3 regions of the Streptomyces sp. NPDC056987 genome follow, and region 1 is predicted to be linked to each of the others. Evidence: predicted binding sites of a transcription regulator. Region 1 holds the regulator's gene; each other region holds the start of a gene.
What was found. The regulator HrcA, encoded in region 1, represses chaperone genes, less so after heat shock. The targets are predictions, from matches to a motif close to TTNGCACTCNGNNNNNCNGAGTGCNAA.

Region 1 (4,095 bases):
ACGGCTGCCCCCTGTCCCTCCTCCGCCCGGCCGGTCTGACCGCCGCCACCCGCGCCCTGTCCGAAGGACTGCTCGCGCGGGAGCCGTACGAGACGGGTCGCGCGGTGCTGACGCTGAAGGGCCGCCTCTTGGCGGACGCCGTCGTCAGGGACCTGGTGGACTGATCACCCGCCAGGGTGAACCGCGGCGGATCGCGGGCGCGGCCGCTCAGGCCGCGCCGCCGACCGCGCGCCCGCTCAGGCCGAGCCGCCGACCGTGACGAAGTCGATCAGCTCCTCCACCCGGCCCAGCAGCGCCGGCTCCAGGTCCCGGTAGGAGTGCACGCGGGACAGGATCGCCTGCCACGCCGCCCCCGTGTTCGCGGGCCAGCCCAGCGCCTCGCACACGCCCGTCTTCCAGTCCTCGCCCCGCGGCACCTTCGGCCAGGCCCGGATGCCCACCGAGGACGGCTTCACCGCCTCCCAGACGTCGATGTACGGGTGGCCCAGCACCAAGACGTCCGCGACGTCCGCGCCGCCCGCCGCCGCCGCGATACGGGACTCCTTCGAGCCGGGCACAAGATGGTCGACCAGCACGCCGAGCCGCGCGTCCGGCGCCGGGCCGAACTCCGCCACCACCGCCGGGAGATCGTCGATACCGCCCAGGTACTCCACGACCACGCCCTCGATGCGCAGATCGTCGCCCCAGACCTTCTCCACCAGCTCCGCGTCGTGCCGCCCCTCCACATAGATCCGGCCCGCCCTGGCCACCCGCGCGCGGGCGCCCGGCACCGCGACCGAGCCCGAGGCCGTACGGGCCGGGGCGGCCGGCCGCGCGGCGCCCCCGCCCGGGCCGCCCGGCCGGGGGCGGACCAGCGTGACCGGCCGGCCCTCCAGCAGGAAGCCGCGCGCCACCATCGGGAAGACCCGGTGCTTGCCGAACCGGTCCTCCAGCGTGACCGTCGGCCCCTCGGCGGTCTTCTCGCAGCGGATCACCGCGCCGCAGAAGCCCGTCGTCACCTCCTCGACCACCAGATCGGGTTCGGCGGGGACCTCCGGCGCGGGCGTGGACTTCTTCCACGGGGGCGTCAGATCGGGGCTGTAGCTGCGCATGCGCACGACGATATGCGGGGGTCGCCCGCCGGGCTACGCGGGCGGCCCCGGCCCGCCGAACCGCGCCGCCAGCGTGTCCCGTTGCGCGCGTACGAACGCCGCGTCCACCACCGCACCGTGCCCCGGTACGTACACCGCCCCGTCCCCGCCGCCCAGCGCCAGCAGCCGGTCCAGGGCGGCGGGCCAGCGCGCCGGGACCGCGTCGGGGCCCGCCTGGGGCTCGCCCGACTCCTCCACCAGGTCCCCGCAGAAGACCACCGCCGGGGCGCCGGGAGGCTCCCCGCCCGCCCCCGGCACCAGCAGCGCCAGGTCGTGCGCGGTGTGCCCCGGGCCGACGTTCGCCAGCAGCACCCGCCGCCCGCCGCCCAGGTCCAGCGTCAGCTCCCCGCACACCGCGTGCCCCGGCCGTACCAGCAGGTCCACCGCCTCGGCCGCCTCCGCCTCCGCGACACCCTCCCGTACCGCCTCCTCGTAAAGGCTCCCGGCGGGGCCGCCCGCGCCGCCCCCGGACAGCAGCTCCGCCGCCCCCACCGCCCCGTAGACCGCCACCCCCGAGAACGCCGCCGCCCCGAGCACATGATCGAAATGCGGATGGCTGAATGCGACATGCGTCACGCGCCGGCCGCCGAGCAGCGCCCGCGTCTGCGCCCGGAGTTCGGCGCCCTCCCGCAGCGTCGACCCCGTGTCGTAGAGCAGCGCGCCCCGCTCCCCGGCCACCAGACCGACGGTCGCGTCCCACCCCGGAAGGCGTCTGCGGCCCACTCCGGGGGCCAGCCGCTCCCACCCGTACTCTTCCCAACGGACGTCCATACCGGGACGCTACGGGAGAGCACTGACATCCGGCGCCGCGATCCGCGGGGATCCGCCGGGTAGCCTGGTCGGCCGCTCTTGCTCGGGGTACGCCTTACGGCCGTACACTGAACCGGGAGCGCTGGCACTCCGCAGGAACGAGTGCCAATGAGCGCCGCGGCGGGCGAAGGACGACGGACGACATCGGGAGGTGTGCGCCATGCTCAGCGAACGCAGACTTGAGGTGTTGCGCGCGATCGTCCAGGACTACGTCGGCACCGAGGAGCCCGTCGGCTCCAAGGCACTCACCGAGCGGCACAAACTGGGTGTCTCCCCGGCGACCGTGCGCAACGACATGGCGGTGCTGGAGGACGAGGGCTTCATCGCCCAGCCGCACACCAGCGCCGGGCGCATCCCGACCGACAAGGGCTACCGCCTCTTCGTCGACCGGCTGGCCGGGGTCAAGCCCCTGTCCCTGCCGGAGCGCCGCGCCATCCAGAACCTGCTGGACGGCGCCGTGGACCTCGACGACGTCGTGGGCCGTACGGTGCGGCTGCTCGCGCAGCTCACCCGGCAGGTGGCCGTCGTCCAGTACCCCTCGCTGACCCGTTCGACGGTGCGGCACGTGGAGCTGCTGGCGCTCGCGCCCGCCCGGCTGATGCTCGTCCTGATCACCGACACCGGACGGGTCGAGCAGCGCCTGGTCGACTGCCCCGCGCCGTTCGGCGAGACCTCTCTCGCCGACCTGCGGGCCCGGCTCAACAGCCGGATCGTCGGACGCCGCTTCACGGACGTCCCGCAGCTCGTGCAGGACCTGCCCGACTCCTTCGAGCAGGAGGACCGGGGGACCGTGTCGGCGGTCCTCGCGACCCTGCTGGAAACCCTGGTCGAGGAGACGGAGGAGCGGCTGATGATCGGCGGAACCGCCAACATCACCCGCTTCGGACACGACTTTCCCCTGACCATCCGGCCGGTGCTGGAGGCGCTGGAGGAGCATGTGGTGCTCCTCAAGCTGCTCGGCGAGGCCGCGGACCCCGGCATGACCGTACGTATCGGGCACGAGAACGCCCATGAGGGCCTCAACTCCACGTCCGTCGTCGCGGTCGGCTACGGTTCGGGCGACGAGGCAGTCGCCAAACTCGGCGTGGTCGGACCGACCCGCATGGACTACCCCGGAACGATGGGAGCGGTACGCGCAGTGGCACGTTACGTCGGACAGATCCTGGCGGAGTCGTAAGTGGCCACGGACTACTACGCCGTACTCGGCGTACGCCGCGACGCATCTCAGGACGAGATCAAGAAGGCATTCCGCAGACTCGCGCGCGAGCTGCATCCGGATGTCAATCCCGATCCGAAGACGCAAGAGCGCTTCAAGGAGATCAACGCCGCGTACGAGGTGTTGTCGGACCCGCAGAAGAAGCAGGTCTACGACCTCGGCGGCGACCCGCTGTCCTCCAACGGGGGCGGCGGCGCGGGAGGGTTCGGGGCCGGCGGCTTCGGCAACTTCTCGGACATCATGGACGCGTTCTTCGGTACGGCGTCGCAGCGCGGCCCGCGCTCGCGGACGCGGCGCGGCCAGGACGCGATGATCCGGCTGGAGATCGACCTCAACGAGGCGGCCTTCGGCACGACCAAGGACATCCAGGTCGACACGGCGATCGTCTGCACGACCTGCTCGGGCGAGGGCGCCGCGCCCGGCACCTCCGCCCAGACCTGCGACATGTGCCGCGGCCGAGGCGAGGTCTCGCAGGTCACCCGCTCCTTCCTGGGCCAGGTCATGACCTCGCGGCCCTGCCCGCAGTGCCAGGGCTTCGGTACGGTCGTGCCGACGCCCTGCCCCGAGTGCGCGGGTGACGGCCGGATCCGCTCCCGCCGTACGCTCACGGTCAAGATCCCCGCGGGCGTCGACAACGGCACCCGGATCCAGCTCGCGGGCGAGGGCGAGGTCGGCCCGGGCGGCGGCCCCGCCGGTGACCTGTACGTGGAGATCCACGAGGTCCCGCACGCGACGTTCCAGCGGCGCGGCGACGATCTGCACTGCACGGTGACGATCCCGATGACGGCGGCGGCGCTGGGCACGAAGTGCCCGCTGGAGACGCTGGACGGCGTGGAGGAGATCGACGTACGGCCCGGCACGCAGTCCGGCCAGTCGATCCCGCTGCACGGCCGCGGCATCACGCACCTCCGCGGCGGTGGCAGGGGCGATCTGATCGTC
Region 2 (4,095 bases), on a different contig from region 1:
CGTCGTCGCCATCGCCGTCGAGGCCGCGCGCGCCTTCGGCTTCACCACCCTCTCCTGCTCCTCCACCGGCAACCTCGCGGGCGCCGTCGGCGCCGCGGCGGCCCGCGCCGGTTTCCGCTCCTGCGTCTTCATCCCGCACGACCTGGAGCAGGGCAAGGTCGTCATGGCCGCGGTGTACGGCGGCGACCTGGTCGGCATCAAGGGCAACTACGACGACGTCAACCGCTTCTGTTCCGAGCTCATCGGGGACCCGCTGGGCGAGGGCTGGGGCTTCGTCAACGTCAACCTGCGGCCGTACTACGGAGAGGGCTCCAAGACCCTCGCGTACGAGATCTGCGAGCAGCTCGGCTGGCGGCTGCCGGACCAGATCGTCATCCCGATCGCCTCCGGATCGCAGCTCACGAAGATCGACAAGGGACTCCAGGAGCTGATCAGGCTGGGGCTCGTCGAGGACCGCCCCTACAAGATCTTCGGCGCCCAGGCCGAGGGCTGCTCGCCGGTCTCCACCGCCTTCAAGGCCGGGCACGACGTCGTACGGCCGCAGAAGCCGGACACCATCGCCAAGTCCCTGGCGATCGGCAACCCGGCGGACGGCCCGTACGTCCTGGACATCGCCCGGCGCACCGGCGGCGCGGTGGAGGACGTGAACGACGGGCAGATCGTCGACGCGATCAAGCTGCTGGCGCGCACCGAGGGCATCTTCGCCGAGACCGCGGGCGGCGTGACCGTCGGCGTGACGAAGAAGCTCATCGAGGCCGGCGTCCTCGACCCGGCCCTCACCACGGTCGTCCTCAACACCGGTGACGGGCTCAAGACGCTGGACGCCGTGGCGCCGACCACGGGTCCGACGGCGACGATCCGCCCGAGCCTCGACGCGTTCCGCGAAGCCGGTCTTGCCGCGAGCTGATCACGCCGCCAAGCTGACCCCGCTGACGAACCGGGTGATCCTCCGTCAGGCCGATCACCCACTCCGACTCCGACTTCGCAGAAAGGTCCCATCATGAGCGTCAAGGTCCGTATCCCCACCATCCTCCGCACCTACACCGCCGGCCAGGCCGAAGTCCCCGCGGAGGGGGCGAACCTCTCCGAGGTCATCCAGTCCCTGGAGACGAGCCACCCGGGCATCGCCGCGCGCGTCCTGGACGACGACGGCAAGCTGCGCCGCTTCGTGAACGTGTACGTGAACGACGACGACGTCCGCTTCGAGCAGGGCCTGGAGACCGCCACCCCGGCGGGCGCGGGCATCTCCATCATCCCGGCGGTCGCCGGAGGCTGACGCCGCCGCGCTCCGTAAGGGAAACGGTCCTCTCCGCGACAGAAGCGGAGGGGACCGTTCTACATGGTTGAGCACGGTAGAGTAAGGGAACGCCCCGCCGTCGCCCGCTCCCAACGCGAGCGAGAACGCGACAACATGAGGGCAAAGTCCTGGCGCCGTATGTGGTGTACGTACCCTTTGCCCGGCCCGACTTGCCCCGGAACGCAGTGGATTCAGCACTATGCGTGTTCGGCCATGCCCAGATTTCTCGTCCGATTGACCTGTTGCAGAGGGCAGTTGGGCAGATACATTCAGCCGCGGTCGACGCGTTCCGGCGCGAAGTGTGGCCCCGTCCAAGGGCCAGTAATAGGGGAGTTGGCATGGCTCAGGGCACCGTCAAGTGGTTCAACGCGGAGAAGGGCTACGGCTTCATCGCGGTCGACGGTGGTGCGGATGTATTCGTCCACTACAGCGCGATCCAGATGGACGGTTACCGCACCCTTGAAGAAGGTCAGCGAGTGGAGTTCGAGATCTCGCAGGGCCAGAAGGGTCCGCAGGCGGACATGGTCAAGCTCGCCGTCTGATCCCGGCGCGATCGGCCACCGACGCACTCACGTACGCGGTCAGTACGCACTCTGCACCCACTCACGCATGAGGGGCCCGCATCCCGCACCGGGATACGGGCCCCTCACGCGTGTCCCCTCGGCTCCGGGGGCGAAGTCCTCAGGCGCTTGCGCCCACCCGCCGACCGGCCGCCACCCCTCGACGACCCCTGTAGGCGCTTGCACTCTCATGGGTCGAGTGCTAATTATTGGCGTTAGCACTCTGCGAGTGAGAGTGACAACTTAAGGACCGGGTCGGTGAGGCCCGAAGAGTCGTTGGGGCAAGGAACCAGCGGCTCTCAGGCCGTCCGTCGCGGGCGCCAGCGCGGTCCGGAGCAATCCTTCCCCAAGCTCTCAACTGCGTTCGAGCAGGGGAGACCCCATCCGTCCGGGAGGACCACTTCACATGGCCAAGATCATCGCGTTCGACGAGGAGGCACGGCGCGGTCTCGAGCGCGGGATGAACCAGCTCGCCGACGCCGTCAAGGTCACCCTTGGTCCCAAGGGCCGCAACGTCGTCCTCGAGAAGAAGTGGGGCGCCCCCACGATCACCAACGATGGTGTTTCCATCGCCAAGGAGATCGAGCTCGAGGACCCGTACGAGAAGATCGGCGCCGAGCTGGTCAAGGAAGTCGCCAAGAAGACGGACGACGTCGCCGGTGACGGTACGACCACCGCGACCGTCCTCGCCCAGGCGCTCGTCCGCGAGGGCCTGCGCAACGTGGCGGCCGGCGCCAACCCGATGGCCCTCAAGCGCGGCATCGAGAAGGCCGTCGAGGCCGTCTCCGGCGCCCTGCTGGAGCAGGCCAAGGACGTGGAGACCAAGGAGCAGATCGCTTCGACGGCCTCCATCTCCGCCGCCGACACGCAGATCGGCGAGCTCATCGCCGAGGCGATGGACAAGGTCGGCAAGGAAGGCGTCATCACCGTCGAGGAGTCGCAGACCTTCGGTCTGGAGCTTGAGCTCACCGAGGGCATGCGCTTCGACAAGGGCTACATCTCGGCGTACTTCGCCACGGACATGGAGCGTATGGAGGCGTCGCTCGACGACCCGTACATCCTGATCGCCAACTCCAAGATCGGCAGCGTGAAGGACCTCCTTCCCCTGCTGGAGAAGGTCATCCAGTCCGGCAAGCCGCTGCTGATCATCGCCGAGGACGTCGAGGGCGAGGCCCTGTCGACCCTGGTCGTCAACAAGCTCAAGGGCACCTTCAAGTCCGTCGCCGTCAAGGCCCCGGGCTTCGGTGACCGCCGCAAGGCGATGCTGAACGACATCGCCATCCTCACCGGCGGCACGGTCATCTCCGAGGAGGTCGGCCTCAAGCTGGAGAACGCCGGTCTCGACCTGCTCGGCCGCGCCCGCAACGTCGTCATCACCAAGGACGAGACGACCATCGTCGACGGTGGCGGCGACAGCGACCAGGTCGCGGGCCGCGTCAGCCAGATCCGCGCCGAGATCGAGAACAGCGACTCGGACTACGACCGCGAGAAGCTCCAGGAGCGCCTCGCGAAGCTGGCCGGCGGCGTGGCCGTCATCAAGGCCGGCGCCGCGACCGAGGTCGAGCTCAAGGAGCGCAAGCACCGCATCGAGGACGCGGTGCGCAACGCCAAGGCCGCCGTCGAGGAGGGCATCGTCGCCGGTGGTGGCGTGGCTCTGCTCCAGGCTTCCTCGGTCTTCGAGAAGCTTGAGCTCTCGGGCGACGAGGCGACCGGCGCGCAGGCCGTCAAGCTCGCGCTGGAGGCTCCGCTCAAGCAGATCGCCGTCAACGGTGGTCTTGAGGGCGGCGTCGTCGTGGAGAAGGTCCGTAACCTGACGGTCGGTCACGGCCTGAACGCCGCGACCGGCGAGTACGTCGACATGATCGCCGAGGGCATCATCGACCCGGCGAAGGTCACGCGCTCCGCGCTCCAGAACGCGGCGTCCATCGCCGCGCTGTTCCTCACCACCGAGGCCGTCATCGCCGACAAGCCGGAGAAGGCCGGCGCGGCCCCGGCCGGCGGCGGCATGCCGGGCGGTGACATGGACTTCTGATCCACCCGAGGCCGCCCGGACGCCCGCCGCGTCCGGGGCCGGCCGACCGGTTGATCGACCGTCCTGACCGAGGGCGGCACCTCTTGGACCCGAACGGGCCGAAGGGGTGCCGCCCTCGGGCTTTTCCGCCCCCGGGTTCTTCTTTCGCGTCAGCTCACGGCGTCAGCTCACCGCGGCGGCGAACATGCCGACCTCGTACGAGCCGC
Region 3 (4,095 bases), on a different contig from region 1:
CGCGGCAAGCGGTGCGCGGCCGCCCTGGCGACGCTGCTCGTCGCCGCGGTCGGCTCGGGTTGCGCCGCCGGGACCGGTGACCCGGGGCACTCCGCCTCCGCCGGGCACGACCGGCCCGGTGAACACGGCGAGCACCGCGAGCATGGTGGGCAGGGCGAATACGGTGAGCAGGGCGAGCGCGGCCGGGCGGCCTCCGGCGCGCCCGGCGGGCAGCAGGAGGGCGGTGCGGGGACGCTCTCGTACGCCGAGCAGACGCGCCGTACACAGGCCGCGCGCGCCATCGCGGCGAAGAAGTGGGGACTCGCCGGTACGCCCCTGGCCGCGCCCCCCGCGCCCGCCGTCAAGCCGGAGATCACCAACCGCAAGGGCTTCGAGATCGAGGAAGAGGCGGAGGGCGAGAACCTGCCGCCCGTCTTCACCACCGTTCCGGTCAAGGACCGGGTCGTCTTCCTGACGATGGACGACGGTTCGGAGAAGGACCCCGAGCTGCTGCGGATGATGACCGAGCTGAAGATCCCGTACACCGCCTTCCTCAGCGACTACGTCATCAACGACAACTACGGCTACTTCCAGCAGATGCAGGACCGCGGGGTCACCATCCAGAACCACACGCTCAACCACCCCTACCTGCCCGGGCTCTCCTACGAGGAGCAGCGCACGGAGATCTGCGATCAGCAGGACAAGCTGGGCAAGCGGTACGGGAAACGCCCCACGCTCTTCCGGCCGCCGTACGGCAACTACAACCACGACACGCTGCGCGCCGCCAAGACCTGCGGGGTGCGGGCCGTGCCGCTGTGGACGGCCGAGGCGTACCCCGACCACATGGAGTGGCGCGAGTGGGACCGGGACCTGCACCCCGGCGACATCGTCCTCACCCACTTCCGCGGCCGCGAGGACTGGAAGGGCACCATGCCCGACATGATCCGGCACGTGATGAAGGTGATCACGGACAAGGGGTACGCCGTGGCCAGGCTGGAAGACTACGTATGAGCCCCGGGCACCGGCTGCTGGCCGGAGTGCTGGCGGCCGGTGCGCTCCTCACCGCCGGCTGCGCGCAGTCGGTGGACCCCATCGAACGGCTCGGGCGCAAGGCGGCGCAGCGGGTCGGCCCGCGGGCGTGGCAGGCCCCGTCGATCGCGGGAGTCTCGCGGGGCCCCGGGGTCCCTGGTGTCGCCGGCGCCCCTGGATTCTCCGGTGTCCCTGGAATCACCGGTGTCCCCGGTATTCCGCGGGTGGCGGTTCCGGAGCCCGTCTCGCGGGCCGTCGTCGTACGCCGGAGCTGCGGGCGGTCCGCGCCGCCGGGGCGGACGGGGAAGTGGACGGGAAAGCGGACGGGGAAGCGGACCGCGACGTGCCGGGGGCCGGCGCGCCCGGCCCGTGGGGCGGCCGGTGGCGTACCCGGCACACCGACCCGCGCACCGCGCGCCCCCGGCGCAGCCGACGCACCCGACACGCCCGACACGCCCTGACCGTGCCCGAACTCGCGTCCGGAACCATGCCCTCTCCGCTCGCGTTTCCCTCTCGGGAGTTCACGCCGCGACCATCCGTATTGGCACTCCGCTTGACCGAGTGCTAATCGCGGTCATAGTCTCAGGCCTGGCACTCCCCACTGGAGAGTGCCAAAGCGCGACTGACGGATCCGGCACCCGCGACGACGGGTCCATCTGGTCGCCACCCTCAGACAGTTAACCCCGTGAGATCTCCGAAGGGGGAGGTCGGATCGTGACGACCGCCAGCACCAAGGTTGCCATCAAGCCGCTCGAGGACCGCATTGTGGTCCAGCCGCTCGACGCCGAGCAGACCACGGCCTCTGGCCTGGTTATCCCGGACACCGCCAAGGAGAAGCCCCAGGAGGGCGTCGTCCTGGCCGTGGGCCCGGGCCGTTTCGAGAACGGCGAGCGGCTCCCGCTCGACGTTTCCGTCGGCGATGTCGTTCTGTACAGCAAGTACGGCGGCACCGAGGTGAAGTACAGCGGCGAGGAGTACCTCGTCCTCTCGGCTCGCGACGTGCTCGCGATCATCGAGAAGTAACTCACCGAAGATTTACTTTTGCTTTTGAGCTGCGCCCCTGGCCCCCCTGCGAATGCCGGGTGGACAGGGGCGCAGCTCATTTGAGAGGACAGAGAAGCTCCCATGGCGAAGATCCTGAAGTTCGACGAGGACGCCCGTCGCGCCCTTGAGCGCGGCGTCAACAAGCTTGCCGACACGGTGAAGGTGACGATCGGCCCCAAGGGCCGCAACGTCGTCATCGACAAGAAGTTCGGCGCCCCCACCATCACCAACGACGGCGTCACGATCGCCCGCGAGGTCGAGCTCGACGACCCGTACGAGAACCTCGGCGCCCAGCTCGTGAAGGAGGTGGCGACCAAGACCAACGACATCGCGGGTGACGGCACCACCACCGCCACCGTGCTGGCGCAGGCGCTGGTCCGCGAGGGTCTGCGCAACGTCGCCGCGGGCGCTTCCCCGGCCTCCCTGAAGAAGGGCATCGACGCCGCGGTCAAGGCCGTCTCCGACGAGCTGCTCGCGACCGCCCGCCCGATCGACGACAAGTCCGACATCGCCGCCGTCGCCGCGCTCTCCGCGCAGGACGAGCAGGTCGGCGAGCTCATCGCCGAGGCGATGGACAAGGTCGGCAAGGACGGTGTCATCACCGTCGAGGAGTCCAACACCTTCGGTCTGGAGCTGGACTTCACCGAGGGCATGGCCTTCGACAAGGGCTACCTGTCCCCGTACATGGTGACCGACCAGGAGCGTATGGAGGCCGTCCTCGACGACCCGTACATCCTGATCCACCAGGGCAAGATCGGTTCGATCCAGGACCTGCTCCCGCTGCTGGAGAAGGTCATCCAGGGCGGCAGCTCCAAGCCGCTGCTGATCATCGCCGAGGATGTCGAGGGCGAGGCGCTCTCCACTCTCGTCGTCAACAAGATTCGCGGCACGTTCAACGCCGTCGCGGTCAAGGCCCCCGGCTTCGGTGACCGCCGCAAGGCCATGCTCGGCGACATCGCCACCCTCACCGGTGCGACCGTCATCGCCGAGGAGGTCGGCCTCAAGCTCGACCAGGCCGGCCTGGACGTGCTGGGCTCCGCCCGCCGCGTCACCGTCACCAAGGACGACACGACCATCGTCGACGGTGCGGGTGCCGCCGACGAGATCACCGGCCGCGTCAACCAGATCAAGGCCGAGATCGAGACCACGGACTCCGACTGGGACCGCGAGAAGCTCCAGGAGCGCCTCGCGAAGCTGGCCGGCGGCGTGTGCGTGATCCGCGTCGGCGCTGCCACCGAGGTGGAGCTGAAGGAGAAGAAGCACCGTCTGGAGGACGCCATCTCCGCGACCCGCGCCGCGGTCGAGGAGGGCATCGTCTCCGGTGGTGGCTCCGCTCTGGTGCACGCCGCCAAGGTGCTGGAGGGCAACCTCGGCAAGGAGGGCGACGAGGCCACCGGTGTCGCGGTCGTCCGCCGCGCCGTCGTCGAGCCGCTGCGCTGGATCGCCGAGAACGCCGGCCTTGAGGGCTACGTCATCACCTCGAAGGTGGCGGACCTGGACAAGGGCCACGGCTTCAACGCCTCCACCGGCGAGTACGTCGACCTGGTGAAGGCCGGCGTCATCGACCCGGTCAAGGTCACGCGCTCCGCCCTGGAGAACGCCGCGTCCATCGCCGCGCTGCTGCTCACGACCGAGACCCTGGTCGTCGAGAAGCCGGCCGAGGAAGAGGCCGAGGCGGGCCACGGCGGCCACGGCCACAGCCACTGACGTCCTCCGCGGCCTGACCGCCGCCGCTTCCGCGGAGGCGGTCGCCCGTCGCGGGGATTCCCCGGGCGCGGGCCGCGGTGAGAACGGACCCGAGGTGACAAGCAGCCGGGCCCGGTACCCCCTGGAGGGGTGCCGGGCCCGGCTGTCGCCGTGGTGCCATGTCACTGCGGACCGTACTTGCGCCCCGCCTTCGACGTGATCCCGCCGAGCAGCCCGCGCGGGGCCAGCTTCGCCGCGCCCATCAGCGCCTTGTAGCGCGGATCCGGTACGGACACGGTCTTCCCACGCGCCAGATCCGCCAGCGCGGCCGCCACCAGCTTGTCCGCGTCCAGCCAC

Region 2: a site for HrcA is predicted at 2,073-2,099, ahead of groL (chaperonin GroEL). Genes of this name have one in related genera too.
Region 3: a site for HrcA is predicted at 1,550-1,576, ahead of groES (co-chaperone GroES). Genes of this name have one in related genera too.

Annotation. Positions count from the first base shown of each region.
Region 1 is NZ_JBHURV010000009.1:9,321-13,415, forward strand. Features, by position in the region: gene hemW (radical SAM family heme chaperone HemW) at 1-164, shown strand, start outside; gene ACFTZC_RS12800 (DUF3097 domain-containing protein) at 237-1,091, opposite strand; gene ACFTZC_RS12805 (MBL fold metallo-hydrolase) at 1,125-1,901, opposite strand; gene hrcA (heat-inducible transcriptional repressor HrcA) at 2,101-3,117, shown strand; gene dnaJ (molecular chaperone DnaJ) at 3,118-4,095, shown strand, end outside.
Region 2 is NZ_JBHURV010000002.1:388,006-392,100, reverse strand. Features, by position in the region: gene thrC (threonine synthase) at 1-907, shown strand, start outside; gene ACFTZC_RS04065 (MoaD/ThiS family protein) at 1,001-1,276, shown strand; gene ACFTZC_RS04060 (cold-shock protein) at 1,636-1,839, shown strand; gene groL (chaperonin GroEL) at 2,264-3,889, shown strand; gene ACFTZC_RS04050 (carboxymuconolactone decarboxylase family protein) at 4,052-4,095, opposite strand, start outside.
Region 3 is NZ_JBHURV010000008.1:114,970-119,064, forward strand. Features, by position in the region: gene ACFTZC_RS12180 (polysaccharide deacetylase family protein) at 1-990, shown strand, start outside; gene ACFTZC_RS12185 (hypothetical protein) at 987-1,469, shown strand; gene groES (co-chaperone GroES) at 1,723-2,031, shown strand; gene groL (chaperonin GroEL) at 2,134-3,759, shown strand; gene ACFTZC_RS12200 (SDR family oxidoreductase) at 3,921-4,095, opposite strand, start outside.